4 regions of the Mesorhizobium sp. PL10 genome follow, and region 4 is predicted to be linked to each of the others. Evidence: predicted binding sites of a transcription regulator. Region 4 holds the regulator's gene; each other region holds the start of a gene.
The links. Region 4 encodes PhoB, which activates phosphate uptake and scavenging genes when phosphate is short. Its sites were predicted from a motif close to TGTCATNNANCTGTCAT; they were not measured.

Region 1 (7,580 bases), on a different contig from region 4:
CCTGATCCAGGCTGCTGCCAATGACGACGCCATCCAGCCCGTATTCGCGCGCCCTCACCTTCGCCCGTTCGGCGTCGAGGTCGACCAGGCCGACAATCGCAAGCCCGTCGATTTGCCTTGCGGCATCGAGCCAGGCCTTGCTCATCGCACCACAGCCGACGAGGACGGCATTCATCATCCGGCATTCCTCCCGTCCGGTCCCTCCAGACCGAATGTCACGGCATCCACGGCATCACCGTAAACGTTTTTCCGTAAACGTTTACGAGAACACACCCGATGGCGTAGAATGTCAATCGGCTGCCAGCAAAAATCATCCCGAAGCCTTGGCCTGAGCGGCAGCCGGTGCTAGCCAAGGCAGGGGGAGAACAGTCCTTGGCGTCCAGCATCCACGACCTTGCGCGTCACCTGAACATTTCGATCGGCACCGTGTCGCGGGCGCTGAACGGCCGCGCCGACGTCAATGCCGACACCCGCCAGCGCGTGCTCGCCGCCGCCAAGCAGCTGAACTATTCGCCCAACCAGTCCGGCCGCAGTCTGCGGCAAGGCGCCACCCATTCGATCGCCTTCATGCTGCAGCCGCATCCGGGCGACCAGCAATATGGCGAACCGTTCTTCATCCCGTTCCTGATCGGGCTCCAGGGCCGGCTGGCCGAAAGCGGGCTCGACCTCACCGTGGTCATGGGCGCGCCCGGCGACTATCAGCAGGAACGCCTGCGCCGCGTCGTCGAGACGCGTCGGGCCGATGCCGTGGTGCTGGCCTGGACGCGGCGCGAGGACGAGCGCATCGACTATCTGCTCGAGGCCGGCTTCCCCTTCGCCACGCTCGGCCGCAGCCGCACCGGCGGCAAGGCCTATCCCTCGCTCGACCTCGATTTCGAAAAGGCCGGCAGCGACGCCGTCGACCGGCTGGTGGCGCGCGGCCACCGCCGCATCGCCGCCATCCGCCCGTCGCTCAATCTGAATTTCGGCTATCTGTTCGTCGACGGCTACCGCAAGGCGCTGAAGCGGCACGGCATCGAGGTCGATCCGGCGCTGATCGCCGACGGCTTCATCAACGAGGCCGGCGGCTACCAGGTGACGCCGCGCGTGATGCTGGCAAAGGACCGGCCGACGGCCATCATCTTCAACAATGACGCCATGGCGCTCGGCGGCTGCAAGGCACTGGCCGAGATGGGCATCCGACCCGGCCACGACATTGCGGTGACCGTCATCGTCGACACGCCGCTCTGCCGCTATTTCTCGCCGGCGCTGACCGCCTTCCGTCCGTCGCTGGAGCCCATGGGCCGGCGGTTGGCCGAAATGCTGCTGGCCTCGCTCCCCGCCTTCGCCGGCCCCGAAGGCACGCGCATCATCCGCGAAGTCTGGCCGCTGGAGCTGATCGCAAGGGATAGCGATTGAGCACTGCCGGACGTTGGCTGGCCGGCGTCAATCCACCTTCTTCTCGCCCCGCTCGCCGGCCTTGACGATATCGCCTGTGGTGAACAGGATTTCCTTCAATTCCGCCCGCCAGTCTTTCTTCTGGCGCAGCAGGAATTCCAGATCCATGCCGAAATGCTTGAACTCCTCGCCTTGGGCGTTCTTCATGATCGCCTTGGCCTGAGGGTCCTTTTCCACCGACATGCGCTGCTCATACCAGCCGATCGCTTCCGCCTCCTCGATCAGCGACGCGATCATGCGGGCAAAGGTCCGCACCTTCTGCGTCAGTTCTTCCGGCGGCTCGTGATACTGATCGAAACCCATGTCGCCTCCCTCGAACGGACCGGCAAATCTGGCCGTACCCATGAATGCACTGGAGCGCCGCAAGTTCCGCTTACTGCTGCAATTCAATCAAAGTCCTCTGCAGAGGCGCAGACGATATCTGGATCGGACCGGAGAACGGTATATCCATGTCGAGGATGAGGTAGAGAGCGCTGGCAATCAGCGCAGCCGACACCACGAACGTCTCTATGGTGATGGCATTTCGCGGCGCCCTGAAACCGAAACTGGCGAAGATCAGCACCAGCCAGGCAACGAGCATAACGATCAGCGGCCGCGGGATGGTGCCTTCCGATTGCTCGATCAAAGCCCAGCGCAGTTCCACCACCTTCTGCAGATGCTGGTGGGCGTCCTCCAGCACGGAAACATGCGCTGCGTCGGCGGGCTGCAGAGCGGCCAATCGTGTGCTGATCTCGGTCAACAGACGTTCGGACAGCCGGTTGGCGACGAGCGGTGTTTCGTTTGATTCTGTCCAGTTGTTGGTCTGTCTTTGCACATAAGCCACCAGCGGCTGACGGACCTCGGCGGTCTCAGGCCCATATTGCCGAAGCGACCGGTCGAGAAGGATCAACTCGGTCGCATATGTGTGCACGTTGCGGTCGATCGACTCGAAAGTGTTCTTGGCCGAGTTGATCATGAGACCAAGCACCAGCGAAGTCATGACGACGAACAGGTTGGCGGCCAGCCTTACCACATTGTTGGTTTCGTCCTCGCGGTGATGCGCGGGCAATTTGCCATAGACAGCCATGCTGGCCAGTGGCGCCGCCGTCAGGCAGAGGAAAACGGCCACCGCGATGAGTGTTTCGTGCATGCAGCCATTTCTGCACAGCAAGGACCGAATGCCAATGGCCGGCAGAACGCACTTGTCACGCAAGTATCATGTTCGCGTCCTAGACCGCTTTGCGGGAGGGCGAGATCGTCGATGCGACGCAGAGCCCTTTGCAGTCTCGGCCGCTCGAAGGCTTGTCACAAAGAGGATCTCCATGAAAATCTCGCACCGAACCCTGTCGCTCGGCGCCGCATTGGCGCTGTTTACCGCCTTGACCCCTGCCCTTGCCGACAGCACCGCCACCGTCGGCGGCGTCTCCTTTGTCAACAAGGGCCTGGTCGGCGTCGGCCGCCTCCCCGCCGACCTGAAGGACAAGTTTGGCGAGACCTTCGGCTCCGGCTCCGGCATGTCGATCGACGCCGCAAGCTGGACGCATGACGCCAATGGCTACAAGGGCTCGCTCTGGCTGCTGCCGGATCGCGGCTACAATGTCGTCGGCACCACCGACTACCGGCCGCGCCTCAACACCATTGCCATCGAACTCACGCCGACCGCGCTGGGTGCTGCGCCCGCCGCCGGCCAGGAGCAGACCGGCGTCAAGGCGACGCTTGCCGATTCCATGCTCTTGACCTACGACAAGGGCACTGACGCCACCGGCCTCGATCCGCTCAACGGCGTGCGCGCGGCCAGCGGCGAGCTGCCGATCCTGCCCGAGGCCAATGGCAAGCTGGCGCTCGACAATGAGGCGATCGCCCGGCTGCCCGACGGCACCATGTTCATCTCGGACGAATACGGCCCCAACATCTACCGCTTCTCGGCCGACGGTAAGCTGATGTCGGCAACGCAGCCGCCGGCCGCCCTGGTGCCGATGCGCAAGGGCACGCCGAACTTCGCTTCCGACAATCCGGGCCCGGGCGCCGCAGAGCCCGATCCGAAGGATCCTGAAACCGGCCGCCAGAACAACCAGGGCCTCGAAGGCATGGCGCTGACGCCGGACGGCAAGTCGCTGATCGCGGTGCTGCAGTCGGCGCCCCGCCAGGATGGCGGCGATTCCGGTTCGACCCGCCAGAACACCCGCGCACTGGTCTATGACGCCTCCGACCCGGCGCATCTGAAACTGGTGCATGAATATGTCGTGCCGCTGCCGGTGTTCAAGGACGACAAGGGCAAGACCAAAATCGCCGCGCAGAGCGAGATCGTGGCGCTGTCCGACAAGACCTTCCTGATGCTGGCGCGCGACAGCGGCAACGGCCAGGGGGTGAAGGGCGACACCTCGCTTGTGCGCCAGATCTTCGTCGTCGATGTCTCTGGTGCCACCGACATTGCCGGCGGCGCCTTCGATGCCGCCGACAAGCCGCTGGCGCCCAAAGGCGTACTCGACCCCTCGGTGACGCCGGCCAAGCTGACGCCGTTCATCGACATCAACGACAACAAGGAACTCGGCCGCTTCGGCTTGCATGACGGCAAGCCGAACGACAAGAACAACCTGTCTGAGAAGTGGGAGGCGATGTCGGTGGTGAGCGTGCTCGATCCGGCGCTGCCCGACGACTATTTCCTGTTCGTCGGCAACGACAACGACTTCCTCGCCCAGGACGGTTTTCAGGTCGGCGCGCCCTACAAGGCCGAAGACGGCGCCGATGTCGACACCATGTTCCTGGTCTATCAGGTCACGCTTCCCGGGCTCGCCAAGAAGTAGTTGGATACAACAAACAAAAGCGGACGCGCCAGGCGCGTCCGCTTTTTTTGTCGGCGATCAGCGGACCGCTGGCGCCCTATTTCAGGATCTCTGCGTCCCTCGGCACGCCGGCATCGATCGGCTCGGCGGTCTTGTTCGACACGGCCATGATCTTGCCGGCCGGCGACAGGTTCGGGCGCACATAGACCTGGGTTACACCGTTGACCCGGCTGTAGAGGTCGATGATGTCCTGGTTCATGAAGCGCACGCAGCCCGACGACGCGTTCTTGCCGATGGAATCCCATTCCGGCGTGCCGTGCAGCCGGTACATCGTGTCCTTGCCGTCGCGGAACAGATAGAGCGAACGCGCCCCGAGCGGGCTCTGCGGTCCCGGCGGCATGCCGTCCTTGTATTTCGCCAGTTCCGGCCGGCGCTGGATCATTTCCGGCGGCGGCGTCCACACCGGCCATTTCTTGCGCGCCTGGACCACGGCACTGCCGGTCCAGCCGAAACCGGCCTTGCCGAGGCTGACGCCGTAGCGGATCGCCTTGCCGCCATCGCGCACCAGATAGAGGAAATGCTCTGAGGTATCGACGACGATGGTGCCGGGCTTTTCGCCGGTCGGATCGTCCACTATCTGGCGCACGAACTTCGGATCGAGCTTGGATACCGGGATCGCCGGCAGTTGATAGCCCTCGTCGACGCGTGCCGCGTACATGCTTTCGGCAGCGCCGAAAGCCGAATCGCTTGGCGGCGGCGGCGCTGCCACCGGCGGCGCCACGTCCGTGGTTGTGCAGGCCGAAAGCGCCACGGAAGCGGCACCCAAGGCGGATGCCCCGAGAAACGCGCGCCGGTTCAGGCGCTCGGAAAAAAGCGGATTGTCGGACATGATCCCCCCGGTTTGCGACCCCTCGCGGCGACGATCCATATCCCATTCCGAATGCTTTGAGAACCTGATTGGCGCGAGGCAGCCAGGCGGACTGTTCCGATGGCGCATCGACCTTATCCGTCAAATCGGCAATCATTGCCGGGCGGACTTTGAGATGAACCTTCGCCGAGCAACACATGGACGAAAAAAATGCCCGCGCGCCGGCGCACCGTCGACCTGACCAGCGGCCCCATCCCGCGCACCCTGCTTTTGTTCGCGCTGCCGGTGCTCGGCTCCAACGTGCTGCAATCGCTCAACGGTTCGATCAACGCCGTCTGGGTCGGCCGCCTTCTCGGCGAATCCGCGCTGACCGCGACGTCCAACGCCAATCTGGTGCTGTTCCTGATCCTCGGCACTGTGTTCGGCATCGGCATGGCGGCGACCATCCTGGTGGCGCAGTCGGTCGGCGCCCGTGATTTGCCGGAGGCGCGCCGCATCGTCGGCACCAGCGCCACCTTCTTCTTCCTCGTCTCGGTGGTGTTCGCCGTCTGCGGCTTGATCTGGGTCGACGCAATCCTGAACACGCTTGGCACGCCACCCGACGCGCTGCCGCTGGCGCGCTCCTATCTGCGCATCATCTTCGTCGCTGTGCCGATGATGAACCTCCTGTCCTTCGTCATGACGGTGCTGCGCGGTGCGGGCGATTCACGCACGCCGTTCTTTTTCATGGCGCTGGCGGTCGTGCTCGACATCGTGCTGAACCCGCTGCTGATCCGCGGCATCGGCCCCTTCCCCGAACTCGGCATTGCCGGCTCCGCCACCTCGACGCTGGTCGGCCAGACGGTGAGCGTGATCGCCATCCTCGTCGTGCTGTATGCGCGAAAGCATCCGCTCAGGATCGCCGGCGTCGACCTCGCTCTGCTGCGGCCGGACCCGACCCTGCTCAGGATCGTCGTCTTCAAGGGTGTTCCGATGGGTCTGCAGATGATCGTGATTTCGGCCGCCGCGCTCACGGTGATGGGCATCGTCAATACCTACGGCTCGCAGGTCGCCGCCGCCTACGGCATCGCCGCGCAGCTGTGGACCTACATCCAGATGCCGGCGCTGGCGATCGGCGCCGCGGTCTCCTCCATGGCGGCGCAGAATGTCGGCGCCGGGCGCTGGGACCGGATCAGCCGCATCGCCGCTTCCGGCGTCGGCTTCAACCTCGTGCTCACCGGCGCGCTGGTGGCGCTGTTGTTCTTCTTCGCCCGGCCGGTGCTCAGCCTTTTCCTGAGTGGTGACAGCACCGCGATCGAGATCGCCGCCCACATCAATAAGGTGGCGTCCTGGTCATTCATCCTGTTCGGCGTCACCATCGTGCTGTTCGCCACCGTGCGCGCCACGGGTGCCGTGATGCCGCCGCTGATTATCCTGGTGATTTCGGTGCTGGTCGTGCGCACCGGCTTCGCCTACTTCTTCCGCAGCTACATCGGCCAGGAGGCGCTGTGGTGGAGTTTTCCGGCGGGGTCGATCACCTCGCTGCTGCTGGCTACGGCCTACTATCGTTTCGGTCGCTGGCGCACCATGCACATGATCGAGGATCGGCCGGCAGCCGGTGAGCCGCCAGACACTGGCCTGGGCATGCCACGCCATCGCGCCAACATGGCGCCCGAGACACCGAACGGTTAAACCTCAGCGCGCGTACTTCGCGCCGAAGGCCAGTGCCACGAGCGAAAAGACCGTAATCATCCCAGCAAAGGCCAGGCTTGCCGTGGCGGCACTGGTCCAACTCGACAGCAGGCCGATGCCGATCACCGGCAGCGCATTGCCGCAGAAGCAGCAGATGAAGAAAGCCGACACCACTTCGGCGCGGCGATCCGCCGGTGCGATCTGGCTCACAACCTGCAGGCCGCCTCGATAGCCGAGCGCGCCCACCACGCCGCACAGGGCGGTCGCGACGATCATCAGCGACATCGAGGCAAAGATCTGGGCCGCGACCACCAGCGCCACTGCCGGGATCATCAGCGCCAGCGCCGCCAGCATACCAGTGCGGCTGAGCAGCCAGGTCGTGCCCAGAATGGTGGCGGCCGCAACGATCGACAGTTCGAAGAACAGCCCGCCGGCCTCGGCATGATTGGCCACATGCAGCTGCTGCGCCAGGATGCTCGGCGCCAGTGCTGCATAGAAGCCGACCAGCGCCATGGCGCCGAAACCGGTGACGGCGGGCGCGACGAAGGCGGCGCGGATGTCGGCCGGCACCGACAACCGCGGCCGCAGCGAAACATCGGCCAGCCGCCCCGGCCGCGAGACCGTCTCCCGCGTGCGCCATATCAGGATCGTGACCATCACGAGTAAGGCAAGATAGACCGCAAACGTCAGTCTCAATGGCCACGGCGCATATTCGGCGAGCAGCCCGGACACCAGCGCACCAACGCCGAGGCCGACGAAGTTGGTGCTCGTGGCGATGACGGCGGCGCGCGACTTGTCCTCTCCCTCGATCAACTCCGCCAGCCAGGCGGTGCCGGTTCCCG
Region 2 (7,580 bases), on a different contig from region 4:
ATGACGAAGCCGTCACGGTCGCGGTCATAGGGACGCGAGGCCTTTTCAGGCGTGTCGTTGCGGTCGGTGGACAATGCCCGGCAAGCGGCGAAGCCGGCAAGCGAGAGCCTGGTCACCGGCGCTTCCGCGCCGCCGGCCAGCATCACGTCGGCATCGCCGAAGATGATCAGCCGGGCGGCATCGCCGATGGCGTGCGCGCCGGTCGAGCAGGCGGTGACGACGGCGTGGTTAGGGCCTTTCAGCCCGTGCCTTATCGACACCTGGCCAGACACCAGATTGATTATGTTTCCGGGAATGAAGAACGGGCTGATGCGGCGCGGGCCGCGCTCGTGCAGGATCAGCGCATTCTCGGCTATGCCCTCGAGGCCGCCAATGCCGGAGCCGATCATGACGCCGGTGGCGCAACGCTCGGCTTCGGTGCCGGGCTCCCAGCCGGAATCCTTCAGCGCTTCGTCGGCGGCCGCAATCCCGTAAAGGATGAAGTCGCCGATCTTGCGCAGTTCCTTGGGCTCAAGCACGGCTTCGGGATTAAGCGTGCCGTTGGTGCCGTCACCGCGGGGAATGACGTGGGCGATCTTGCAGGCAAGATCTTCCACTTCAAACTCGGTGACGCGCTTGGCAGCGCTGCGGCCGGTCAGAAGTTCCTTCCAGCTGTGCTCGAAGCCCATGCCGAATGGCGAAACCAGGCCAAGGCCCGTGACGACGACACGCCTCATCGCAGGTCCTCCCCGGTGATGACTGCGGATAGCCTCAGGCCGAAGCCTTGTCGATGTACTTCACGGCATCGCCGACGGTCAGGATGGTCTCGGCCGCATCGTCCGGAATCTCGACGCCGAACTCTTCTTCGAACGCCATGACGAGTTCGACCGTGTCGAGGCTGTCCGCGCCCAGATCATCGATGAAGCTCGCCTGCTCCGTCACCTTGTCGGCATCGACGCCAAGATGTTCGATGACGATCTTCTTGACGCGCTCTGCGGTGTCACTCATTTGGGGCATCCTCGTCTTTTGTTTGTCTGTCTTCGTTAGCGGGCAGAATGCCGCTAATCAAGTTGAAAGATGGTCCTGCCGGAAACGCAATGGTGCCGGACCGGTTTTTGCCCGAACCGCCGGGTTGCGGGCCGCATTACACGAAAATTGGCTAAGGTCCAAGGCGAAATGGTCTCTTTTCACAAGCCGGCCGTGTCTTCTTATAACCGGCCATATCCCGTCAAATCATCGCCATGCCACCGTTGACGTGGATGGTCTGGCCGGTGACGTAGGCGGCTTCGTTGGAGGCGAGATAGGCGACGGCAGACGCCACTTCAACACTGGTGCCCATGCGGCGCGTCGGGATCGCGGCCATGATCGCATCTTTCTGCTTGTCGTTGAGCTTGTCGGTCATGGCCGATTCGATGAAGCCCGGGGCGACGCAGTTGACGGTGATGTTGCGGGTGGCGATCTCCTGCGCCAGCGACTTGGAAAAGCCGATCATGCCGGCCTTGGAGGCGCAGTAATTGGTCTGGCCGGGATTGCCGGTGACGCCGACAACCGAGGTGATGTTGATGATGCGGCCATGGCGGCGGCGCATCATCGGATGGGTGAGTTCACGGGTCAGCCGGAACACGGCGGTCAGGTTGACCTCAAGCACGCTGTCCCAATCGGCATCCGACATGCGCACGAACAGGCCGTCCTTGGTGATGCCGGCATTGTTGACCAGGATATCGACGCCTTCGAGCTCGGCTTCCGCCTTCTGGCCAAGTGCCTTGACCGCGTCACGGTTTGTCAGGTCGGCGGGGAACAGTTTTACACGGTCGCCAAGCTCGCCGGCCAGAGCCTCAAGCTTCTCGACGCGGGTGCCGTGCAGGCCGACAATGGCACCTTGCGCATGCAGCACCCGGGCAATCGCTTCGCCAATGCCCCCTGATGCGCCGGTGACGAGCGCCTTGCGGCCGGTCAGTTCAAACATTGTTATCTCCTGATCTCAGAGCGCACCCTTTGCACAGGTGCCGCCAAATCGCCAGCCTGTCAGCCCAATGTCGCCAGCGCCGCTTCGACATCGGCCGGCGTGCCTATGGCCGATGTGGCGATGTCGCGGTTGATACGCCGCGCCAGGCCAGACAGCACCTTGCCGGCGCCGATCTCGTAAAGGGTTGCGACGCCGTTAGCGCCAAACCACTCAACCGTTTCGCGCCAGCGCACGCGGCCGGTGATCTGCTCGACCAGGCGGCGCGCGATCTCGTCGGGCTCGCTGGTCGGGGTCACGGTGACGTTGGAGACGACGGGCACCACCGGTGCATTCCTGGTCACCCCAGCCAGCGCCTCGCGCATGACATTGGCCGCCGGCGCCATCAGCGCCGAATGGAAGGGCGCGGAGACCTGCAGCATCAGCGCCCGCTTGGCACCCTTTTCGGTGCACAGTTTCGCGGCGAGTTCCACCGCTGCCTTCGCACCGGAGATCACCAGCTGCCCACCGCCATTGTCGTTGGCGATCTGGCAGACCTTGCCGGACCCGGCTGCGGCTTCAGTACAAGCGGCTTCGACATCGGGCTGTTCCAGGCCGATAATTGCCGCCATGGCGCCCTCGCCGGCCGGCACCGCCGCCTGCATGGCATTGCCGCGAATGCGCAGCAGCCGGGCCGCATCGGCGACCGAGACGAAGCCGGCGGCCGCAAGGGCCGAGTACTCGCCGAGCGAATGGCCGGCGACGTAGGCAACCTTGTCCTTCAACGAAAAGCCGCGCGCTTCAAGAGCCCGCACCGCCGCCAGCGACACGGCCATCAGCGCCGGCTGGGCATTGGCGGTCAGGGTCAGCGTCTCTTCCGGGCCTTCCCAGATCAGTTTCGACAGCTTTTCACCCAGCGCATCATCGACTTCCTCGAAGACCCTGCGCGCCTCGGGGAAGGCGTCGGCGAGGTCCCTGCCCATGCCGACAGCCTGGCTGCCCTGTCCCGGAAAGGTGAATGCAACGGCCATTTGGGCTCTCTCCAGCGGCTGATTTTTCCCTGCCTGTGACGCAAGGCGGACCGCCAAGTCAAGCCCGTTGGCGGCATTTCGGCCGTTGGTCGAGACGGAAGCCAGCCCCCGAGTCCCTGTTCCGACAGGCTTTTTGCCGATCACTCCTGATGAAAACCGCTCACGAATCGTTTGCTGGCTCTTCTTATTTCCGCCACAGGCGCTAGCATTTGGATGACAGTTCTATGACAGAACGGTGACGCGAGTGGAAAAACGCGTTGCTTGGGCCGGGGGAAAAGACGTGGCAAGGATCAGGAAGGGCGCGGCCGTACCCGCGCCACAGTTCTTGGAAGACGATCCGTCCACCGGCTACCTGCCGGGGCGCAGATGGCCTGTCATCCGCTACGGTCTGGCCACTCTGCTTGCCTCCGCCGTCCTGGTGTTCGCCATCGAATGGATCGTACGCGGCGATTTCTTCGGCACGGTCGACTTCTTCCTGCAGCCCTTCAAGCCGGGCTGGACCACCATCATCGTCTTTGCGCTGGTGCTGATCGGACTGGACGCCGTGCTCGGCCGCAGCCACCAGAGCCTGATGATCGTGGCGCCGCTGACGCTGGCGCTGGCCTTTGTCGGGCACCAGAAGTCGCATTATCTCGGCGATCCGCTCTACCCGACCGATTTCCTCTATTCGCGCCAGATCATGGCATTGATGCCGCTGCTGGTGCGCGAGCGCCCCTGGACGGCGCTCGCCATGGCGGTCGGCATCGTCGCCGGACTGTCGTTGCTGATCTATGGCTGGCGGCTATGGCGCCGCAAAGTGCCGATCCTCAGCCGCAAGGGGCGGCTGGCGCGGTTGACGCTGGCAGTGCCGCTGCTCGCCTTCTTCGTCTCGATCATGGACTACGCCACCTTCTCGTGGACCCGCGACCGGCTGCAGATCATCCCGATCATGTGGGACCAGAAGGAGAACTACGCCTCCAACGGCTTTGCCCTGGCTTTCGCGCTCAACGTGCCGATGGCGCATGTCTCCGCACCGGCCGGTTACTCCGACAAGGCAATCGACGCGATAGACAGGCCGGATGTGACAGCCTCGGTGCCGGATGAGAAACCCGACATCATCATCGTCATGAGCGAATCCTTCTGGGATCCGACCAAGCTGCCCGGCGTCACCATCACGCCCGACCCCATCCCCAATGTGCGGGCTTTGCGCTCGGGCTATATGTTCTCGCCGGAATTCGGCGGCATGACCGCCAACATCGAATTCGAGGCGCTGACGGGCTTTTCCAATGCCTTCCTGCCGGCGGGCTCGATCCCCTATCAGCAATATGTGCGCACGCCGACGCCGTCGCTCGCGACCTTCCTGAAAAGCGAAGGCTACCGCGCGCGCGCCATCCATCCCGGCACCAACTGGTTCTGGAACCGGGGCGCGGTCTATGCCGATTTCGGCTTCAACGATTTCCGCTCGGAAGAGACGCTGCCGCCGTTGCAAAAGCGCGGGCCGCTGGCCTCCGACGCGGCAATGACCGACGAGATCATCGCAGAGGCCGACGCCAGCGAAGATCCGGTGTTCTTCTTCGCCGTCAGCCTGCAGAACCACGGCCCCTACGAGCCGTACCGCTATTACAATCCGACCCACAAGGTCGCGGCACCGATCAGCACATGGGCGCGGGAATCGCTGCTCAGCTATGCCGAGGGTTCGGCCGATGCCGACCGTGGCCTCGAGCGGCTGATCGAATGGGCGAAGAAGCGCGAGCGGCCGACGGTCATCGCCTTCTTCGGCGACCATCTGCCGCCGCTCGGCCCCGTCTATGTCGAGACCGGCTTCCTGAAAGACAATGTCGCGCCTCGCAGGGAGGCTACGCCGGAGGCCGCACTGGAGCACCACCAGACGCCGCTGATCATCTGGTCGAACCGCACCGGTCCGGCGCAGGACATGGGCGCAGTCAGCCCGGCCTTCCTGCCCTACCACATCCTGACGACGGCCGGGATCACGCACCCTTACTACACCGGGTTCCTCGGCGCGCTGCGCGAACGCTATCGCGTCGTCGACCGCAACCTTCTGCTGACGCCGTCAGGCGAAGCGACGCCCGACTGGGCGCGGCAGAAGGACACCGATCCGGCGATCAACGATTTCCGCCTGATCCAGTACGACATGATGTTCGGCAAGCGTAAGGCCGCGCCCGACTTCTTCCCCGAAACGGTGGACAAGGTCGTCGCCCATACAAGTTGAATAGACGGGGCGAGCTGACCGGACGCTCAATTGCCGCCTTCCCAGCGGTTCAACACGTCCCATTCTCCGGCCCTGTAGCCATGCTGTCCGTGTCATCCCCAGCCTCCATTGGCTGGCGATAAAAACCGGACAACTCACGTGCTACCAAATCCGGACAACTCATCTGCCTACGACACCGCCGGTGCCCTGCCCTTGCCTTCCAGCCAAATTGCTGTATAGACGCCCGCAATCTGCCGGTCCTTGCTGGGGGCTGAACGGAGGGCCGGAGGTTTTACCCAAAACCTTCGTGTGAAGCCAGAAGCGCTTCCGCCTCCCGTGTCTCCGCTCTCGACCGTCTCGAAATGCTCCTTTCTTCCCCGCCCCTTTTGGGACCAACGGGTCAGAGAAGTTGCAGAGGCTTTTGCCGCGAGGATCCGGGAGAGAAAAGAAGAAAGGCACTGAACCACTATGGCTCTATACGAACATGTGTTCCTTGCCCGGCAGGACCTCTCGCAGCAGCAGGTCGATGCGCTTGTCGAACAGTACAAGGGCGTCATCTCCGCAAACGGCGGGTCCGTCGGCCGGGTCGAGAACTGGGGACTGAAGTCCCTCACCTACCGGGTCAACAAGAACCGGAAGGCTTACTACACGCTTATGGACCTCACCTGCCCGCCGGCGGCGCTCAACGAGATGGAGCGCCAGATGGGTCTGTCCGAAGACGTGCTGCGTTTCCTGACCGTCAAGGTCGAGGCGCATGAGGAAGGCCCGTCGGCCATGATGCAGAAGCGCGAAGAGCGCTCGGAACGCGGCGGCTTCGGCGACCGCGACCGTGGCGATCGTGGTCCGCGCTCGTTCGGCGACCGTGATCGCGGCGACCGTGGCGATCGTCCGCCGCGCTCATTTGGCGACGCCGGTGGCGATCGTGGTCCGCGCCGTCCGCGCGAAGGCGTTGAAGGGGGTGCAGAATAATGGTCGACATCAATCAGATCCCGACCCGGCGCCCGTTCCATCGCCGCCGCAAGACCTGCCCGTTCTCCGGCGCCAACGCGCCCAAGATCGACTACAAGGACGTGCGTCTCCTGCAGCGCTACATCTCCGAACGCGGCAAGATCGTGCCGTCGCGCATCACCGCCGTCAGCCAGAAGAAGCAGCGCGAACTCGCCAAGGCGATCAAGCGCGCCCGCTTCCTCGGCCTGCTGCCCTACGTGGTTCGCTAAGACTTCGAGCAGGCGGTTCGCCGCCTGCTCTCTCTTCTCCCACGGCGACGGGCGCCGCAGGGATAACCTTGATGATGCATGTCGTTGTCCCAAAACCGGGACCACTTTTGGGCGACATGCATTGAAATCCCGAGTTGAGGTGAAAAGCCTCTAACTGCCGCGACAGGCAGGACAGCGACACCGGCGCCATGGCGCCCGAGCTTCCTGACCTGTTCCATTCAATTCGGCGCCGATCCCGCGGTTGGTGCCCAGACGAAGGAACAAGACCATGCAAGTTATTCTTCTCGAACGCGTTTCCCGCCTCGGCCAGATGGGCGATACCGTCAAGGTCAAGGACGGCTTTGCCCGCAACTTCCTCTTGCCGCAGGGCAAGGCGCTGCGCGCCAACGAGGCCAACAAGAAGAAGTTCGAGGGCCAGCGCGCCCAGCTCGAAGCTCGTAACCTCGAGCGCAAGTCGGAAGCCTCTCAGGTTGCCGAAAAGCTCGACGGCAAGAGCTTCATCGCCGTGCGTTCGGCCGGCGAGACCGGCCAGCTCTACGGTTCGGTGTCGACCCGCGATATCGCCGACCTGCTGACGGCTGAAGGTTTCTCGGTCAACCGCAACCAGATCCAGCTCAACCAGCCGATCAAGACCATCGGTGTCACCAATGTGGCGATCGCGCTGCATCCGGAAGTCGAGGTCACCATCAGCCTCAACATCGCCCGCACGGCCGAGGAAGCCGAGCGTCAGGCCAAGGGCGAGACGCTGACCACCGCCGAAGCCATCTATGGCGACGACATCAACGACAATGCGCGGCCGGAGAACTTCTTCGACCCGAACACCGAGTTCGAAGGCGGCGAAGACAACGCTTGATCGCCTAACGACAAGCGAGGGGAGCGGCGCTCCCGATCACATTGTCGTCATCCAGCCTTTGTGGACCAATGCCCGGGCGTCTCGCCCGGGCATTTTTGTGCCAAATGGAACTTTTCGAGCCCCTATATATTGAGGCAGAATTAGACAGCCAGTCTGACCGTGAGGGGACATTTGGTATGAATATTCTGTTGAAGCGCGTTTTCGACCGCCTGGTGCGCACGGGCAATCTCAAAGTCACCGGGCCGAAGGGCTTGACCGTGGTTTTCGGCGACGGCAGCGGCGAACCCGTGCACATGCACATCAAGACCAGGCATGCCGAGCGCGCCATCACCTTCGATCCGATGCTGGCCGTGCCGGAAGCCTACATGGA
Region 3 (7,580 bases), on a different contig from region 4:
CTTGGGCTGGAATTGCCGACATCGCTGCGGCTCGACCGGCTGCTCGCCGGCGAGCTCGGCATCTCGCGATCGCGGCTTCAGGCGCTGGAGGAGAAGCGGCTTTTGGTGGTTGATCCGGACGGGGCCAAGGCTTTGCGTAAGCCAGCTCGCGAGGGAACGACTATCCGCATCGACCTGGCCGGCGAACCGGATCGCAGAGCCATCATCTCGGCAGCGGTGGGTAAGAGGGGCGAAGCACCGGTGCCTCGCCCCTCTTAAATCCAGACCATCAGGCGATCATGCCGCGCCGACCACCTTGGCCGACTTCTCGAACCGCTTGCGCTCATTCGGGTCGAGATAGAGTTTTCTCAACCGGATGGTTTTCGGCGTCACCTCGACCAGCTCGTCGTCCTGGATCCAGGCCAGCGCGCGCTCCAGCGTCATGCGGATCGGCGGCGTCAGCTTGACCGCCTCGTCCTTGCCGGCGGCGCGGATGTTGGTCAGCTTCTTGCCCTTCAGCACGTTCACTTCGAGGTCGTTGTCGCGGCTATGGATGCCGATGATCATGCCCTGATAGACCTTGACGCCGGGATCGATGACCATCGGGCCGCGGTCTTCCAGGTTCCACATGGCATAGGCGACGGACTCGCCCTGCTCGTTGGAGATCAGCACGCCATTGGTGCGGCCGGGCAGTTCCCCCTTGTAGGGTTCATAAGCATGGAACAGCCGGTTCATCACGGCCGTGCCGCGCGTGTCGGTCAACAGTTCCGACTGGTAGCCGATCAGGCCTCGCGTCGGCGCATGGAAGACGATGCGCTGGCGGTTACCGCCGGAGGGGCGCAGCTCGACCATCTCGGCCTTGCGCTCCGACATTTTCTGCACGACGACGCCGGCATGCTCTTCGTCGACGTCGATGACGACTTCCTCGACCGGCTCGAGCAATTCGCCGTTCTCGCCCTTCTGCATGACGACGCGCGGACGCGACACGGCGATTTCAAAGCCTTCGCGGCGCATCGTCTCGATCAGCACGGCCAGCTGCAATTCGCCGCGGCCGGAGACGAAGAACGAATCCTTGTCCGGCGATTCCTCGATCTTCAGCGCGACATTGCCTTCGGCTTCGCGCAGCAGGCGGTCGCGGATGACGCGGCTGGTCACCTTGTCGCCTTCGGTGCCGGCGAGGGGCGAGTCATTGACCAGGAACGACATGGTCACGGTCGGCGGATCGATCGGCTGCGCATGCAGCGGTTCGGTCACCGACGGGTCGCAGAAGGTGTCGGCAACAGTGCCCTTGGACAGGCCGGCAATGGCGACGATGTCACCCGCCTGGGCTTCGTCGATCGGCTGGCGCTCGAGGCCGCGGAAAGCGAGGATCTTGGAGACGCGGCCGGTTTCGATCTGGGTGCCGTCATGGTGCAGCACCTTCACCGCCTGGTTGGACTTCAGCGAACCCGATTCGATGCGGCCGGTGATGATGCGGCCGAGGAAGGGGTTGGCTTCCAGAATGGTGCCGATCATGCGGAACGGGCCCGGATGAACGGTCGGCTCCGGCACATGCTTGATGACGAGGTCGAACAGCGGCGCAAGCTGCTGGTCCTTCGGGCCTTCGGGGTTTTCCGAAACCCAGCCATCGCGACCCGAACCGTAGAGGATCGGGAAGTCGAGCTGCTCGTCGGTGGCGTCGAGGGCGGCAAACAGGTCGAACACCTCGTTGACCACCTCGACATGCCGGGCGTCCGGACGATCGATCTTGTTGATGACGACGATCGGCTTCAGGCCGACCTTGAGCGCCTTGCCGACTACGAACTTGGTCTGCGGCATCGGGCCTTCGGCGGCATCGACCAGCACGATGGCCGAATCCACCATCGACAGGATGCGCTCAACCTCACCACCGAAATCGGCGTGTCCGGGCGTGTCGACGATGTTGATGCGGGTATCCTTCCAGTCGACCGAGGTCGCCTTGGCCAGGATGGTGATGCCGCGTTCCTTTTCCAGGTCGTTGGAATCCATGGCGCGCTCGGCGACGCGCTGGTTGTCGCGGAAGGAGCCGGATTGCTTCAGAAGCTGGTCGACAAGGGTGGTCTTTCCATGGTCGACGTGCGCGATGATCGCGATATTACGAATTTTCATGTTGTGGTCTCGGGAGCGTTGCAGGCAGCAGGCCAAAAAGGCGCCGCCTCTTTCGGTTGCGCGGCTCATACAGGGTTTTTCGCAATTGCGAAAGAGGAGGCGCATCACCAAATACTCATCAAATCTTAAGCATCTCGGTGTGAGATGGTTTTGTTAACCAAGGCGGGAACCTTTCGGGGCCCGGACAGTTCGAAATTCATGACCGACAAACTCAACCGATTTTGGCCACTCATCGCTTCGGTCGCATTCGCTGCCCTGCTGGCGGCCAATGCCGCGCAATCGGCCGCGACGTTGAAGGAAGCCAATCCCGCGGCGACGTCCGACCAGACGGCCGAACAGATGTTTGCCGACGCCCCAGACGGCGTCGACCCCGTGGTAACCGGCCCGGTCAGCGCCTCCTTCAAGCGGAGGCAGCAGGCGGCAGGGTGCGACAGCGCGGTTTGGCCGAAAATTCCGACGGTTTGCTACCCGGATTGACGGGTTCCTTTACCCTCCCCTTGTGGGGAGGGTCGATCCGCGAAGCGGAGCGGGACGGGACGGGGGTCTTCCTACGTCTGCGCTTGGCCCCCACCCCGTCTCGCCGGCTTCGCTTTGCGAAGCCGCCTCGCCGACCCTCCCACAGGGGGAGGGTAAACAGCCAGCCCTACGCCGACCTCACCGGGTCCAGCGTCACCTTGTAGAGCTCATTATCATCGCGATCCATCAGCCGCACCGTCAGCTGCTCGGTAGCGCCTGAAATATCCACCAATCCGAAGAACTGCAGGCCGGCCGATGGCGGCAGGTTCTGGCCCTGTTCGGCGGTCGGCGCCTTGATGAATTTCAGCTCCGGCCCGAAGGTCATGTCGAAATCGTTGGGGCCGAACGTGCCTGCATGGATCGGGCCGGAGACGAATTCCCAGAATGGATTGAAATCCTGGAACTGCGCCTTGTCGGGGTTGTAGTAGTGCGCGGCCGTATAATGCACGTCGGCGGTCAGCCACAGCGTGTTGGTAATGCCGGCGTTCTTGATGTAGCGCAACAGGTCGGCGATCTCGAGCTCCCGGCCCTTCGGCAGACCATTGTCGCCATTGCTGACGGCTTCCGCGCCGACCTTCTTGGTGCCGTCGTTCCAGACGACGAGGCCAAGCGGCATGTCGGCGGCGATGATCTTCCAGGTCGCCTTGGAGTTGGCCAGCTCGCGCTTCAGCCATTTGGTCTGCTGTTCGCCGAGCATACGGGACTCCGGCGTCATGGTGTCCTGCATGTCAGGACCGTTGGGGCCGCGATAGGAACGCATATCGAGGAAGAACACGTCGAGCAGCGGCCCGTGGGATATCTTGCGATAGACGCGGCCGGGTTCCGACGGCTCGTAGCGGATGGTCGTCATCTCATGGAAGGCGCGCGCCGCGCGGGCTGCCAGCACATGGATGGATTTTTCCTTGTAGCGGTCGTCGGCGGTCAGGTCCTTCGAATCCGACCAGTTGTTCAGCACTTCGTGGTCGTCCCACTGGTAGAAGGTCGGGCAGATGGCGCTCAAGGCGAGCACGTTCTTGTCCATCATGTTGTATTTCCACTGGTCGCGGTACTCGTCCAGCGTTTCGGCAACCTTGCGCTTGCCGTCGATGAGGACGACGTTCTTCCATTTGCCGCCACCAGGCAGATCGACCTCATCCTTCATGGCGCCATCGGCATAGATCGTGTCGCCGGAATGCAGGAAGAAGTCGGGCGTATGCTTGGCGATGGTGGCGTAGGTCTTCATGCCGGTCTCGTCGATGCCCCAGCCCTGGCCGGCCGTGTCGCCCGACCAGGCGAATTTGATGTCGCGCTTCGAGGCGGGCGCGGTGCGGAAGCGCCCGACGATCGGCTCGGAGACGACATTGATGTCCGAAAGATCGGCGGCCGTCATGCGGTAGAAAATGTCCTGGTCGGAAGCGAGGTCGGTGAGCAGCCGCTTGACCGTAAAATCGCTGGCCGGCGAGGTGTCGAGCGGCGCCAACCGGGTGGCATTGGCGAAACTCTCCGTCGACGACACTTCGAACATGACGCGCGAGGGCCGATCGGTGCGCGTCCACACCATGCCGCTCGAGGCATCGACATCGCCGGACTGGACGCCATGGGTGAAGGCCGGGCGCTGGCTGGCGCGCGAATAATAGGGCAAAGCGAGGCCCGATGCGCCGAGCAGACCGGCCGCACTCGCTGATGTGACGAAGGCGCGGCGGGTCAACGAGATCTTGTTCATGGCTGTCTCCTGATGGCTTGAACGAAGCCGCCAAACTCCGGCGTCAATGTTTCAGGAGCATCTCGGGATGATGAAGGTTTGATAACAACCAACCCCTTCCTTCCCCCCTTGTGGGGGAAGGTGGATCGGCGCGTAGCGCCGAGACGGATGAGGGGTGTTCCAGTGGAGTGAGACGTCTGCGTTCCCTGGAACACCCCTCATACGTCGCCTTCGGCGACACCTTCTCCCACAAGGGGAGAAGGGGAAGCCTGCGCTAAGCCGCCTGCGGCTCCGGCTCGAACGCCGGCCTGCTGGTATTGATCAGCAGCGAGATACAGGCTGCGATGATCGCGGTCATGCCGGCGATCAGGAAGGCCAGTTCGTAATTGCCCTGCAGCTCGCGCATGGTGCCGCCGAAGGCGGCGGCGGTTGCCGCACCGACCTGGTGGCCGGCGACGATCCAGCCGAACACCAGCGGGCCGCTGCGGTCGCCGAAGGCTTCGTTGGCGAGCCTCAGCGTCGGCGGCACGGTGGCGATCCAGTCGAGACCGTACAGCACCGCAAAGATGATCAGGCTGGTCGCGGAGAAGCCGGAATAGGGCAGATAGATCAGCGACAGACCGCGAATGCCGTAATAGACGCCGAGCAGCTTGCGCGGGTCGAAACGGTCGGTGAGCCAGCCCGACAGCGTCGTACCGATCAGGTCGAAGATGCCCATCAGTGATAGCAGGCCGGCGGCCTGCACCTCGGCGATACCCATATCGCCGCAGAAGGAGATCAGATGCGTGCCGACCAGCCCATTGGTGGTGAAACCGCAGATGAAGAACGTGGCAAACAGATACCAGAAGACGCGGGTGCCGGCGGCGCGGCGCAGCGTGTTGAGCGTATGCGCCAGGAAATTGCCTTGCGATGCCGGCGATACCGGCGGTACGTCATCGGCCTCGGCGCCATAGCGCACCATGCCGATCGAAGCCGGACGCTCCGGCACCAGCAGCCAGACCAGCGGCAACAGGCAGGCGGTGGCGACAGAGACGGCGATGGCGACCGGCTGCCAGCCGCCGGACTGGGCGAGCGAGGCGAGCAACGGCAGGAACACCAGCAAGCCGGTGGCGCTGGAGGCTGACATCAGCCCCATGACAAGACCGCGATTGGTCTTGAACCAGCGGTTGACGATGGTGGCGCCGAGCACGGTGGCAACAGCACCCGAGCCGATACCGGAAAACACGCCCCAGGTGAGGAAGAGGTGCCAGGGCTCGGTCATCAGCAGGCTGAGAGCGGTCGAGCCCGACATGATCACCAGCGAGGCAAGCAGCGTGCGGCGCAGACCGATCCGCTCCATCAGCGCTGCAGCAAACGGTCCGGTCAGACCGTAGAGGAAGATGCCGATGGCAGCGGCAATCGAAACGGTATCGCGTCCCCAGCCGAAGCTGTTGTCCAGCGGCAACATCATCACGGAGGGAGCCGAACGCAGACCGGCCGCGATCAGCAGGCAGAGGAAGATGACGCCGACCACGACGAAAGCGTAGCGCTGGCCAAAGGGACGGGATTGAGCTATCATGTTACTGACCGGTACGTTGCAATGAGGTGATGGCCTACATACGTACCGGTCAGTAACATTGTCAAGCGGGTTGTTTGCATGTCATCGGACAAAAATATTGAAGCGTCGATCAGCGAGGCGTCGCCAGCCCCGAAGGCCGCGGACAAGATCCTCGACGTGGCCCACGACCTGTTCTATCGCCGCGGCATCCGGGCGATCGGCGTCGATGAGATCGTCAAGCGGGCGGGCGTCACCAAGCCCAGCCTCTACCGCAGCTTCCCCTCCAAGGACGAACTGGCCGCCTCCTACCTCAGGCAATATGACCGCGAATATTGGGAGCGTTTCGACGAAGCCGTGGCCGCCCATCCCGGCGACCCGCGCGCACAGCTCAAGGCTTTCCTGACCCGCATCGGCAGGCGCACGCAAAGACCGGCCTATCGCGGCTGCGGTATGACCAACGCGGCAGTGGAATATCCCGAACACGGCCATCCGGCCCGCGTTGTCAGCGAATCCAACAAGCAGGAGCTGCGCCGACGTCTGCGCGAAATGGCGGCATCGATGGGTGCGCAAGACGCCGACACGCTAGGCGACGGCCTGCTGCTCCTGATCGAAGGCGCCTATATCAGCGGCCAGCTGTTCGGCCTCGGCGGCCCGGCGGCGTCGGTCGCCCGCAACGCGGACCTGCTGATTGAGGCGAGCTTGAAGAAATAACATTTGACGATACGCTGCGGCAGCTCGAAACGGGTTGTCCGCCATGCGCACTCTTCTGCTCTCGCTTGTCCTTGCCGGTTTCTGCCAGGCAGCCCATGCCGATGGCATATCCAGCGTCTACACCGACCTCGACTCGCAAAAGGATTGCGTCACCTACGCGCAAGCTGAGGAAGGCGACGGCGACTGGGCCGAACTCGCCTGCTCCGGCTATAAGGGCTTTCCCGTGCTGATCGCCTATGACGACGCCCGTGAGTCGCTGTTTTACGGCTTCCCGCCCAGCAGCGACATGACGACGGTCTGGGAGAGCTTTTCCGGCTTCAATTCGTCAGGAGCCAAGGTCGAGTGGCGCATCGAGACCAAGGGCGACGTCGTCGTTCCCTTCGCCGTCATCCACCGCCGCTCGATCAGCAACCCCGAGGACGAGAACAAGCCGACCGAAGTGCTGCTCGTCGCCAAAGTCGCCCAGATGGATGCCCGCGACGGCTGCACAATCGGCCTGGTGCTCGCCACCGGCAACCCGCAAGCCAATGACCAGGCGCGCAAGCTGGCCGACGAAAAGGCAAAGACCTTTGCCTGCGGCAAGGACAAGCACACCGTCATCGGCAACGTCCCGGCCTTTGGCAGGGTGGATAACTGAGCCGGCTACTTAGCCGCCTTCGCCCGTGCGATCGCGTCGACGATCATCTTCTTGGCGTATTTGGAATCGTGCCAGCCTTCGATCTTGACCCATTTGCCGGGCTCGAGATCCTTGTAGTGTTCGAAGAAGTGCTGGACCTGGTCACGGGTGATCTCGGGCAGCTGCGTGTATTCGGTGACGTTTTCGTAGCGCAGCGTCAGCTTCGGCGACGGCACGGCGATGATCTTTTCGTCCTGGCCGGCATTGTCTTCCATGATCAAGACGCCGATCGGCCGCACATTGATGACGCAGCCCGGCACCAGCGCACGCGTGTTGCAGACGAGAACGTCGATCGGATCGCCGTCACCAGACAGCGTGTGCGGCACGAAGCCGTAATTGCCGGGATAGCGCAT
Region 4 (7,580 bases):
GTCGGTCGCCGGCGCCTTCTATGCGCTGCGGCAGATCGCGCCGCGCGCCAGGGCGCGCAACAATGTCGAGAGGCTGATGCTGTGGGGGCTGCTTGCGGCGTCGACCATCGCCATCCTGACCACGGTCGGCATCGTGCTGTCGATGCTGTTCCAGACCATCACCTTCTTCGAAAGCGTGTCGCCGATGAGCTTCTTCTTCGGCACCGTGTGGGATCCGCGTTTCGCCGCCGCCGGCTCCGGCGGCAGCCAGGGCCAGTTCGGCCTTATCCCGCTGCTCGCCGGCACGCTCTACATTGCCGCCGTCGCCCTGGTGGTGGCCGTGCCTGTCGGGCTGATGTCGGCGGTCTACATGTCCGAATATGCCTCGCGCAGCGTGCGCTCGGTGGTCAAGCCGGCGCTGGAACTGCTGGCCGGCATCCCGACCATCGTCTACGGCATCTTCGCGGTGGTCACGCTCGGACCGTTCCTGCGCGACCTGTCGGCTGCACTCACCGGCGGTTCGCCCTTCATCCAGGGCCAGAGCATCTTCACCGCCGGCCTGGTGATGGGCGTGATGCTGATCCCGGTGGTGTCCTCGCTTTCCGACGACATCATCACCGCGGTGCCGCGCGCCATGCGTGACGGCTCGCTCGGCCTCGGCGCGACGCGCTCCGAGACGATCAAGCGGGTGATCCTGCCGGCCGCACTTCCGGGCATCGTCGGCGCCATCCTGTTGACGGCGTCGCGCGCCATCGGTGAGACGATGATTGTCGTGCTGGCGGCCGGCGTTGCCGCCAATCTCACCGCCAATCCATTCGAGGCGATGACGACCATCACCGTCAAGATCGTCAACCAGTTGACCGGCGACCTCGAGTTCAACTCGCCGCAGACGCTGGTCGCCTTCGCGCTCGGCCTGACGCTGTTCGCGCTGACGCTGGTGATGAACATCGTCGCCCTCTACATCGTGCGCAAGTACCGGGAGCAATACGAATGACCGACATTCCCCTGGACACGATGGCGGGTGCGGTTGCGCGTCCGCGCCGCGACATCGGGCTGAAGGCGCGCTATGCCGCCGAACGCCGGTTCCGCATCTACGGTATGATTGCGATCTCGGTCGGCCTGGCCTTCCTGGCCATCATGCTGATCACCATCGTCTCGAAAGGCTACACGGCCTTCTGGCAGACGACGGTGACGCTGCCGATCACTTTCGACGAGAAGGTCATCGACCCGTCGAACAAGCGCGCCACCGATCCGAGCGTGCTGATCAAGGCGAACTATCCCAAGCTTGCCGACAGCGCGCTGGTCGCCAAGCTCGGCATCGATCCGGCCAACAAGCCGATGATGCTGAAGCTCAAGGGCTTCCTGTCGGAAGGCGCCCGCGTCCAGCTGCGCGACATCGTCATGGCCGATCCGTCAGTGATCGGCACGACGCGCGACGTCAATATACTGGCGGCGGCCAATCTCGACTCGGCCTTCAAGGGCCAGATCGATCTCGGCGTCGAGGAGGCGCGCCGCAAGGTCTCCGACCAGCAGATCGAGTGGATGAACAAACTCAAGACCGACGGCGCGATGGCCGAACATTTCAACACCGGCCTGTTCACCTATGGCGCCTCCAGCCGACCTGAGACGTCGGGCATGGGCGTGGCGATCATCGGCTCGTTCTACATGATGGTGATCGTGCTTCTCCTGGCACTGCCGATCGGCGTCGCCGCCTCGATCTATCTCGAGGAATTCGCCAAGAAGAACCGCTTCACCGACCTGATCGAAGTCAACATCAACAATCTGGCGGCGGTGCCGTCGATCGTTTTCGGCCTGCTCGGCCTCGCGGTGTTCATCAACTTCCTCGGCATGCCGCGCTCGGCCGCCTTCGTCGGCGGCCTGGTGCTGACCTTGATGACGCTGCCGACCATCATCATCGCGACGCGCGCCGCCCTTGCCGCTGTGCCGCCGTCGATCCGCTCGGCCGCACTCGGCCTTGGCGCCTCGAAGATGCAGATGGTGTTCCAGCACATACTGCCGCTTGCCGCTCCCGGCATCCTGACCGGCACCATCATCGGCCTGGCGCGTGCGCTCGGCGAAACAGCGCCGCTGCTTCTGATCGGCATGGTCGCCTTCGTCGCCGACTATCCGAAGACGCCTTTCGATCCGGCGACCGCGCTGCCGGTGCAGATCTACATGTGGGCAAACGAGGCTGAACGCGCTTTTGTCGAGCGCATGTCCGGCGCCATCATCATCCTGCTCGTCTTCCTCATGGCCATGAACATCACCGCGATCGTGCTTCGGCGCCGGTTCGAGCGGCGCTGGTAGAAAAAAGGCAATTTGGTATGAACATCATGACCGAACAGTCCCTTGAAAACGCAGTGGGCGACAAAATGAACGCCAAGTCGAACGAAGTCATCAAGATGCGCGGCGACAAGGTCGGCGTGTTCTACGGCGAGAAGCAGGCGCTGTTCGACGTCAATCTCGACGTCCGACAGAACCAGGTGACGGCGCTGATCGGCCCGTCCGGCTGCGGCAAGTCGACCTTCCTTCGCTGCCTCAACCGCATGAACGACACCATCGATTCGGCGCGGGTGACGGGCAAGATCACGCTCGACGAGGACGACATCTACGACAAGAACATCGACGTGGTCGAACTGCGCGCCCGTGTCGGCATGGTGTTCCAGAAGCCCAATCCGTTCCCGAAGTCGATCTACGAAAACGTCGCCTACGGTCCGCGCATCCATGGGCTTGCCAAGCGCAAGTCCGACATGGACCAGATCGTCGAATCCAGCCTGAAGAAGGCGGCGATCTGGAACGAGGTCAAGGACCGCCTGCAGGAGCCCGGCACCGGCCTGTCCGGCGGCCAGCAGCAGCGTCTGTGCATCGCGCGCGCCATCGCTGTGTCGCCGGAAGTGATCCTAATGGATGAGCCCTGCTCGGCGCTCGACCCGATCGCCACCGCCCGCGTCGAGGAACTGATCGACGAACTGCGCCAGAACTACACGATCGTCATCGTCACACACTCGATGCAGCAGGCGGCGCGCGTGTCGCAGCGCACGGCGATGTTCCATCTCGGCTACCTGGTCGAGGAGGGCGCCACCGACAAGATGTTCACCAACCCCGACGACAAGCGCACCCAGGATTATATTACCGGCCGCTTCGGCTGAGTCGTCCAGCGGTTGAATTTTCAGGCACGAGGACCAGGATCATGGGTGAACATACCGTCGCCTCCTTCGATGAAGAACTGGGGCAGATCAGCAAGCTGATCCGCGACATGGGCGATCTGGCCGGCTCGATGGTCAGCGGCTCGACCAAGGCGCTGCTCACTTCGGACAATGCGCTGGCGCAGCGGGTGGTTTCCGACGACGCCATCATGGACGCGCGCCAGCGGGAGCTCGACGACCGCGCCATCACGCTGATCGCCAAACGCCAGCCGATGGCCAACGATCTGCGCGCCGTGGTCGGCTCGATCCGCATGGCAGGCGACCTTGAACGCATCGGCGACCTCGCCAAGAACATCGCCAAGCGTGTCGGCACCGTCGGCTTGAGCGTCACGCCGCGCGACCTGTCGCATTCCATCGATGCGATGGCGCAGCTGGTGCTGATCCAGGTGCAGGGCGTGGTCGAGGAATATGCTGCCGCAGATGCGGCAGCGCTGGCGAAGCTCAGGAATGACGACGAGCGCATCGACGTCAAATACACCTCGGTGTTCCGCGAGCTCTTGACCTACATGATGGAAGACCCGCGCAACATCACGGCCTGCACGCATCTCCTGTTCTGCGCCAAGAACCTGGAGCGCATCGGCGATCATGTCACCAACATCGCCGAAAATGCGTATTATGTGCTGACCGGCCAGCAATTGCCCGCCAATCGCCCGAAGCAGGACGAAACGGCGATGGCCACATCGCCCTGATAAAGGTGAACTGCTGATGATTGCGCCACGCATCATGGTCGTGGAGGATGAGGAGCCGCTGGGCGTGCTGCTCCGCTACAACCTCGAATCCGAAGGCTACCAGGTCGAGGTGGTGACACGCGGCGACGAGGCCGAAATCCGGCTGCAGGAAAATGTTCCCGACCTGCTGGTGCTCGACTGGATGGTACCGGCGGTGTCCGGCATCGAGCTGTGCCGGCGGCTCAGAATGCGGCCCGAGACGGAACGGCTGCCGATCATCATGCTGACCGCGCGCGGCGAAGAGAGCGACCGGGTGCGCGGCCTGTCGACCGGCGCCGACGACTATCTGGTCAAGCCGTTCTCGACGCCGGAGTTCATGGCGCGGGTGAAGGCGCTGCTGCGCCGCGCCAAGCCGGAAGTTCTGTCCAGCGTGCTCAAGGTCGGCGACATCGTGCTCGACCGCGAGTCGCACCGGGTCTACCGCAAGAAGAGCGAGATCCGGCTCGGGCCGACGGAGTTCCGGCTGCTCGAATTCATGATGCGCCATCCCGGCCGTGTGTTCTCGCGCAGCCAGTTGCTCGACAATGTCTGGGGCGAGACGATCTATATCGACGAGCGCACGGTCGACGTGCATGTCGGGCGCCTGCGCAAGGCGGTCAACAATGGCCGCATGCCGGATGTGATCCGCACCATCCGTGGCGCGGGGTATGCGATCAGGGAAGACTGATCAGGCAACGCTCTTTCCAGCGCCCGCTCGCGCCTGCACGCCCGGCGCGAAAATCTCCTGGTCGACAAAGGTCAGCGCGCGCATGGCGCAGCCTTCGCGGATCAGCGGCAGCTCGTTGGGCTCGGTGTCGAAGGAGATCGACTTCGAGTGCTGGCCGCCGGCGGTCTGGGCAATCGCTTCGCGCAATGCCGGTTCGATCAGATCGAACGCGGCGGCGCTGACGCCGACCATGGCGACCGGTGCTGGATCGATCAGCGCGAAGAGGCTGCCGAGGCCGAAGCCAAGCGCCTCGCCGGCCTTGCGATAGGCTTCGCGCTCGGGCCCATCGGTCTCGCGGGCACGTGCAGCCAACGCCCGCATGTCGGCGTCGCCGACATCGACCGGTTCGGCATCCTCGCTCATCATTTTGGCGCTGCGCCAGATGGCGTAGTTGCCGGCATAAGCCTCGACGCAGCCGCGCCGCCCGCAGCGGCACAGCGCGCCGCCGGGCCGATGGATCATGTGGCCGAACTCGCCGCCGGAGGAATGCGTGCCGGTAAACAGTTCGCCCTTCAGCACCAGCCCCATGCCGATGCCGTGCGAGAGCAGGATGGCGATGAAATTGTCGCGGTAGCGCTCAGGCTGGCGCCATTGCAGCGCCACTGCCATCATGTTGCAATCGTTTTCCATGGTGGCCGGAATCCCGAATTCCGCTTCCAGTATGTCGGCGAAGGCAATGTCGGTCAGCGGCGTGATCGGCGACCACAGCATGGCGCGCGCCTGCGAATCGGTGATGCCCTGGATGCCCATGGCAATGCGGGCGATGCTCTGGACATCGAGGTCGGGGTCCTCGAGCCGCCGCCGCACGATTGCCGTGCATTCGCCGATCAGCTCGTCGCGCGGCATGGTCAGCGTATCCAGCCGGCGCTGCTCCTCGGCGACCACCTGGCCGGCATAGTCGATGACGGTGACGGAAAGGAAATTAAGCGACAGCACCACGGTCATCACCGCCGCCGCTTCCGGATTGAGGCCAAGGCCGACTTGCGGCCGGCCGCGTTTCAGCGCGCCGGTCTCGCCTGGCTTGCTCTCGGCCAGGATGCCTTCCGCAATCAGGTCGGACGAGATTGCCGATATGGTCGAATGGCTGAGGCCGGTGGTCGCCGCGATCTCGGTCCGCGACGGTTGGCCGGCCCGGCGCACGGCCGAAATCACCATCGCGCGGTTGCGACGGCGCAGATCGTCGTGGCGGATTCCAACCGACATCTTTCTTTTTTCCTCCCGGTCCTCCTCCCGCCTCATGATAGTGACGGCGGTCGGTGACACCAGCAAATATTGGCAGAAGCAGGCCGCGCTGTCATTGTTTATTGCGAGCCTCGAAAAAATTCGCTGAGGCCATCAGATTCCATCAGAATCGATGTTGACAGCGTCTCGCCGTTGGACCAGTATTTTTTCGAGGCTCGAAAAAATAGAGCCTCTGTGTGCCGGCCTTCGGGCCAGTTTTGTCGCGCCGCGCGCGGCGCAGGGAGGATTATCATGAACAGATTTGCAGCCGCCATGCTGGCGGGTGTCGCCATGTCGCTGACGCTGGTGTCGGTCGCGCAGGCGAAGGACAAGGTCATCGGCGTGTCGTGGTCGAACTTCCAGGAAGAGCGCTGGAAGACCGACGAAGCGGCGATGAAGGCGGCGATCGAGGCGGCCGGCGACAAGTACATTTCCGCCGACGCGCAGTCCAATCCCGGCAAGCAGTTGACCGACGTCGAAAGCCTGATCTCGCAGGGCGCCAACTCGCTGATCATCCTGGCGCAGGACGCCTCGGCCATCGGCCCGGCGGTGCAGAAGGCGCTGGATGAAGGCATCCCGGTCGTCGGCTATGATCGCCTGATCGAGAACAAGGACGTCTTCTACCTGACCTTCGACAACAAGGAAGTCGGCCGCATGCAGGCCCGCGAAGTGTTCAAGGCGAAGCCTGAAGGCAACTACGTCTTCATCAAGGGGTCGGGTTCCGACCCGAATGCCGATTTCCTGTTCTCGGGCTCGATGGAAGTGCTCAAGGAAGCCATCGATTCCGGCAAGGTCAAGAATGTCGGCGAGGCCTACACGGATGGCTGGCTGCCGGCCAACGCCCAGAAGAACATGGAACAGTTCCTGACCGCCAACGACAACAAGGTCGATGCTGTGGTCGCGGCCAATGACGGCACCGCCGGCGGCGTCGTCGCGGCGCTGACGGCGCAGGGCCTGGCCGGAACGGTTCCGGTCTCGGGCCAGGACGGCGACCATGCCGCGCTGAACCGCATCGCCCTCGGCACGCAGACCGTGTCGGTGTGGAAGGACGCGCGCGAACTCGGCAAGAACGCCGCCGAGATCGCTTCGCAGCTGGCCGACGGCAAGAAGACCGGCGACATTGCCGGCGCCAAGGACTTCACCACGCCTGGCGGCAACACCGTCAAGTCGCTGTTCCTGACCCCGGTTGCCATTACCAAGGACAACCTCAACGTCGTCATCGACGCCGGCTGGATCAAGAAGGACGAAGTCTGCGCGGGTGTCGCCGCCGGCAGCGTCGCTGCCTGCAACTGATCTGCCGACTTCAAGTAGAGTAACGCCGCGGCTGACAGGCCGCGGCGTTTTTTCAAGGCAATTTGTGTTTCCGCCGCGGGCGGCTAACTTCTAGGCTGTGGTTCGGCATCCGCGTCAGACGGCAAGCCGCTGGGAGGACATCATGACCGACACGACCTCGACTTCGCAGGCCGACACCGCGCGCGCGTCGGAACTCGGCGCGGTCGCGCGCTTCCTGAAGGCGACGGAGATCGACACCCGCATGCTCGGCATGGTCGGCGCGCTGGTGGTCATCTGGGTCGGCCTGCACATCCTGTCGGGCGGTCTTTTTCTGACACCGCGAAATCTGTGGAACCTGTCGGTGCAGACATCAGCAGTCGCCATCATGGCCTCCGGCATGGTGCTGGTCATCGTCATGCGCAACATCGATCTGTCGGTTGGATCGGCCGAAGGGGTGATCGGCATGGT

Region 1: the regulator PhoB is predicted to act here: its motif matches at 2,620-2,636, upstream of ACWGTO_RS11245 (esterase-like activity of phytase family protein).
Region 2: the regulator PhoB is predicted to act here: its motif matches at 3,166-3,182, upstream of ACWGTO_RS23050 (LTA synthase family protein).
Region 3: the regulator PhoB is predicted to act here: its motif matches at 4,395-4,411, upstream of ACWGTO_RS25820 (alkaline phosphatase D family protein).

The regions. Positions count from the first base shown of each region.
Region 1 is NZ_JBSKBR010000005.1:289,876-297,455, reverse strand. Features, by position in the region: gene ACWGTO_RS11265 (Gfo/Idh/MocA family protein) at 1-178, opposite strand, end outside; gene ACWGTO_RS11260 (LacI family DNA-binding transcriptional regulator) at 373-1,398, shown strand; gene ACWGTO_RS11255 (ferritin family protein) at 1,426-1,740, opposite strand; gene ACWGTO_RS11250 (bestrophin-like domain) at 1,811-2,566, opposite strand; gene ACWGTO_RS11245 (esterase-like activity of phytase family protein) at 2,739-4,220, shown strand; gene ACWGTO_RS11240 (L,D-transpeptidase) at 4,297-5,088, opposite strand; gene ACWGTO_RS11235 (MATE family efflux transporter) at 5,278-6,738, shown strand; gene ACWGTO_RS11230 (MFS transporter) at 6,742-7,580, opposite strand, start outside.
Region 2 is NZ_JBSKBR010000015.1:83,001-90,580, reverse strand. Features, by position in the region: gene fabF (beta-ketoacyl-ACP synthase II) at 1-716, opposite strand, end outside; gene ACWGTO_RS23065 (acyl carrier protein) at 751-987, opposite strand; gene fabG (3-oxoacyl-[acyl-carrier-protein] reductase) at 1,208-1,945, opposite strand; gene fabD (ACP S-malonyltransferase) at 2,005-2,952, opposite strand; gene ACWGTO_RS23050 (LTA synthase family protein) at 3,233-5,161, shown strand; gene rpsF (30S ribosomal protein S6) at 5,609-6,109, shown strand; gene rpsR (30S ribosomal protein S18) at 6,109-6,357, shown strand; gene rplI (50S ribosomal protein L9) at 6,626-7,210, shown strand; gene ACWGTO_RS23030 (class I SAM-dependent methyltransferase) at 7,387-7,580, shown strand, end outside.
Region 3 is NZ_JBSKBR010000020.1:10,837-18,416, forward strand. Features, by position in the region: gene ACWGTO_RS25805 (DUF1062 domain-containing protein) at 1-258, shown strand, start outside; gene typA (translational GTPase TypA) at 277-2,106, opposite strand; gene ACWGTO_RS25815 (hypothetical protein) at 2,305-2,583, shown strand; gene ACWGTO_RS25820 (alkaline phosphatase D family protein) at 2,750-4,324, opposite strand; gene ACWGTO_RS25825 (MFS transporter) at 4,578-5,861, opposite strand; gene ACWGTO_RS25830 (TetR/AcrR family transcriptional regulator) at 5,940-6,551, shown strand; gene ACWGTO_RS25835 (hypothetical protein) at 6,595-7,188, shown strand; gene ppa (inorganic diphosphatase) at 7,194-7,580, opposite strand, start outside.
Region 4 is NZ_JBSKBR010000001.1:316,898-324,477, forward strand. Features, by position in the region: gene pstC (phosphate ABC transporter permease subunit PstC) at 1-973, shown strand, start outside; gene pstA (phosphate ABC transporter permease PstA) at 970-2,286, shown strand; gene pstB (phosphate ABC transporter ATP-binding protein PstB) at 2,304-3,128, shown strand; gene phoU (phosphate signaling complex protein PhoU) at 3,170-3,874, shown strand; gene phoB (phosphate regulon transcriptional regulator PhoB) at 3,891-4,580, shown strand; gene ACWGTO_RS01625 (ROK family protein) at 4,581-5,822, opposite strand; gene xylF (D-xylose ABC transporter substrate-binding protein) at 6,093-7,133, shown strand; gene ACWGTO_RS01635 (sugar ABC transporter permease) at 7,276-7,580, shown strand, end outside.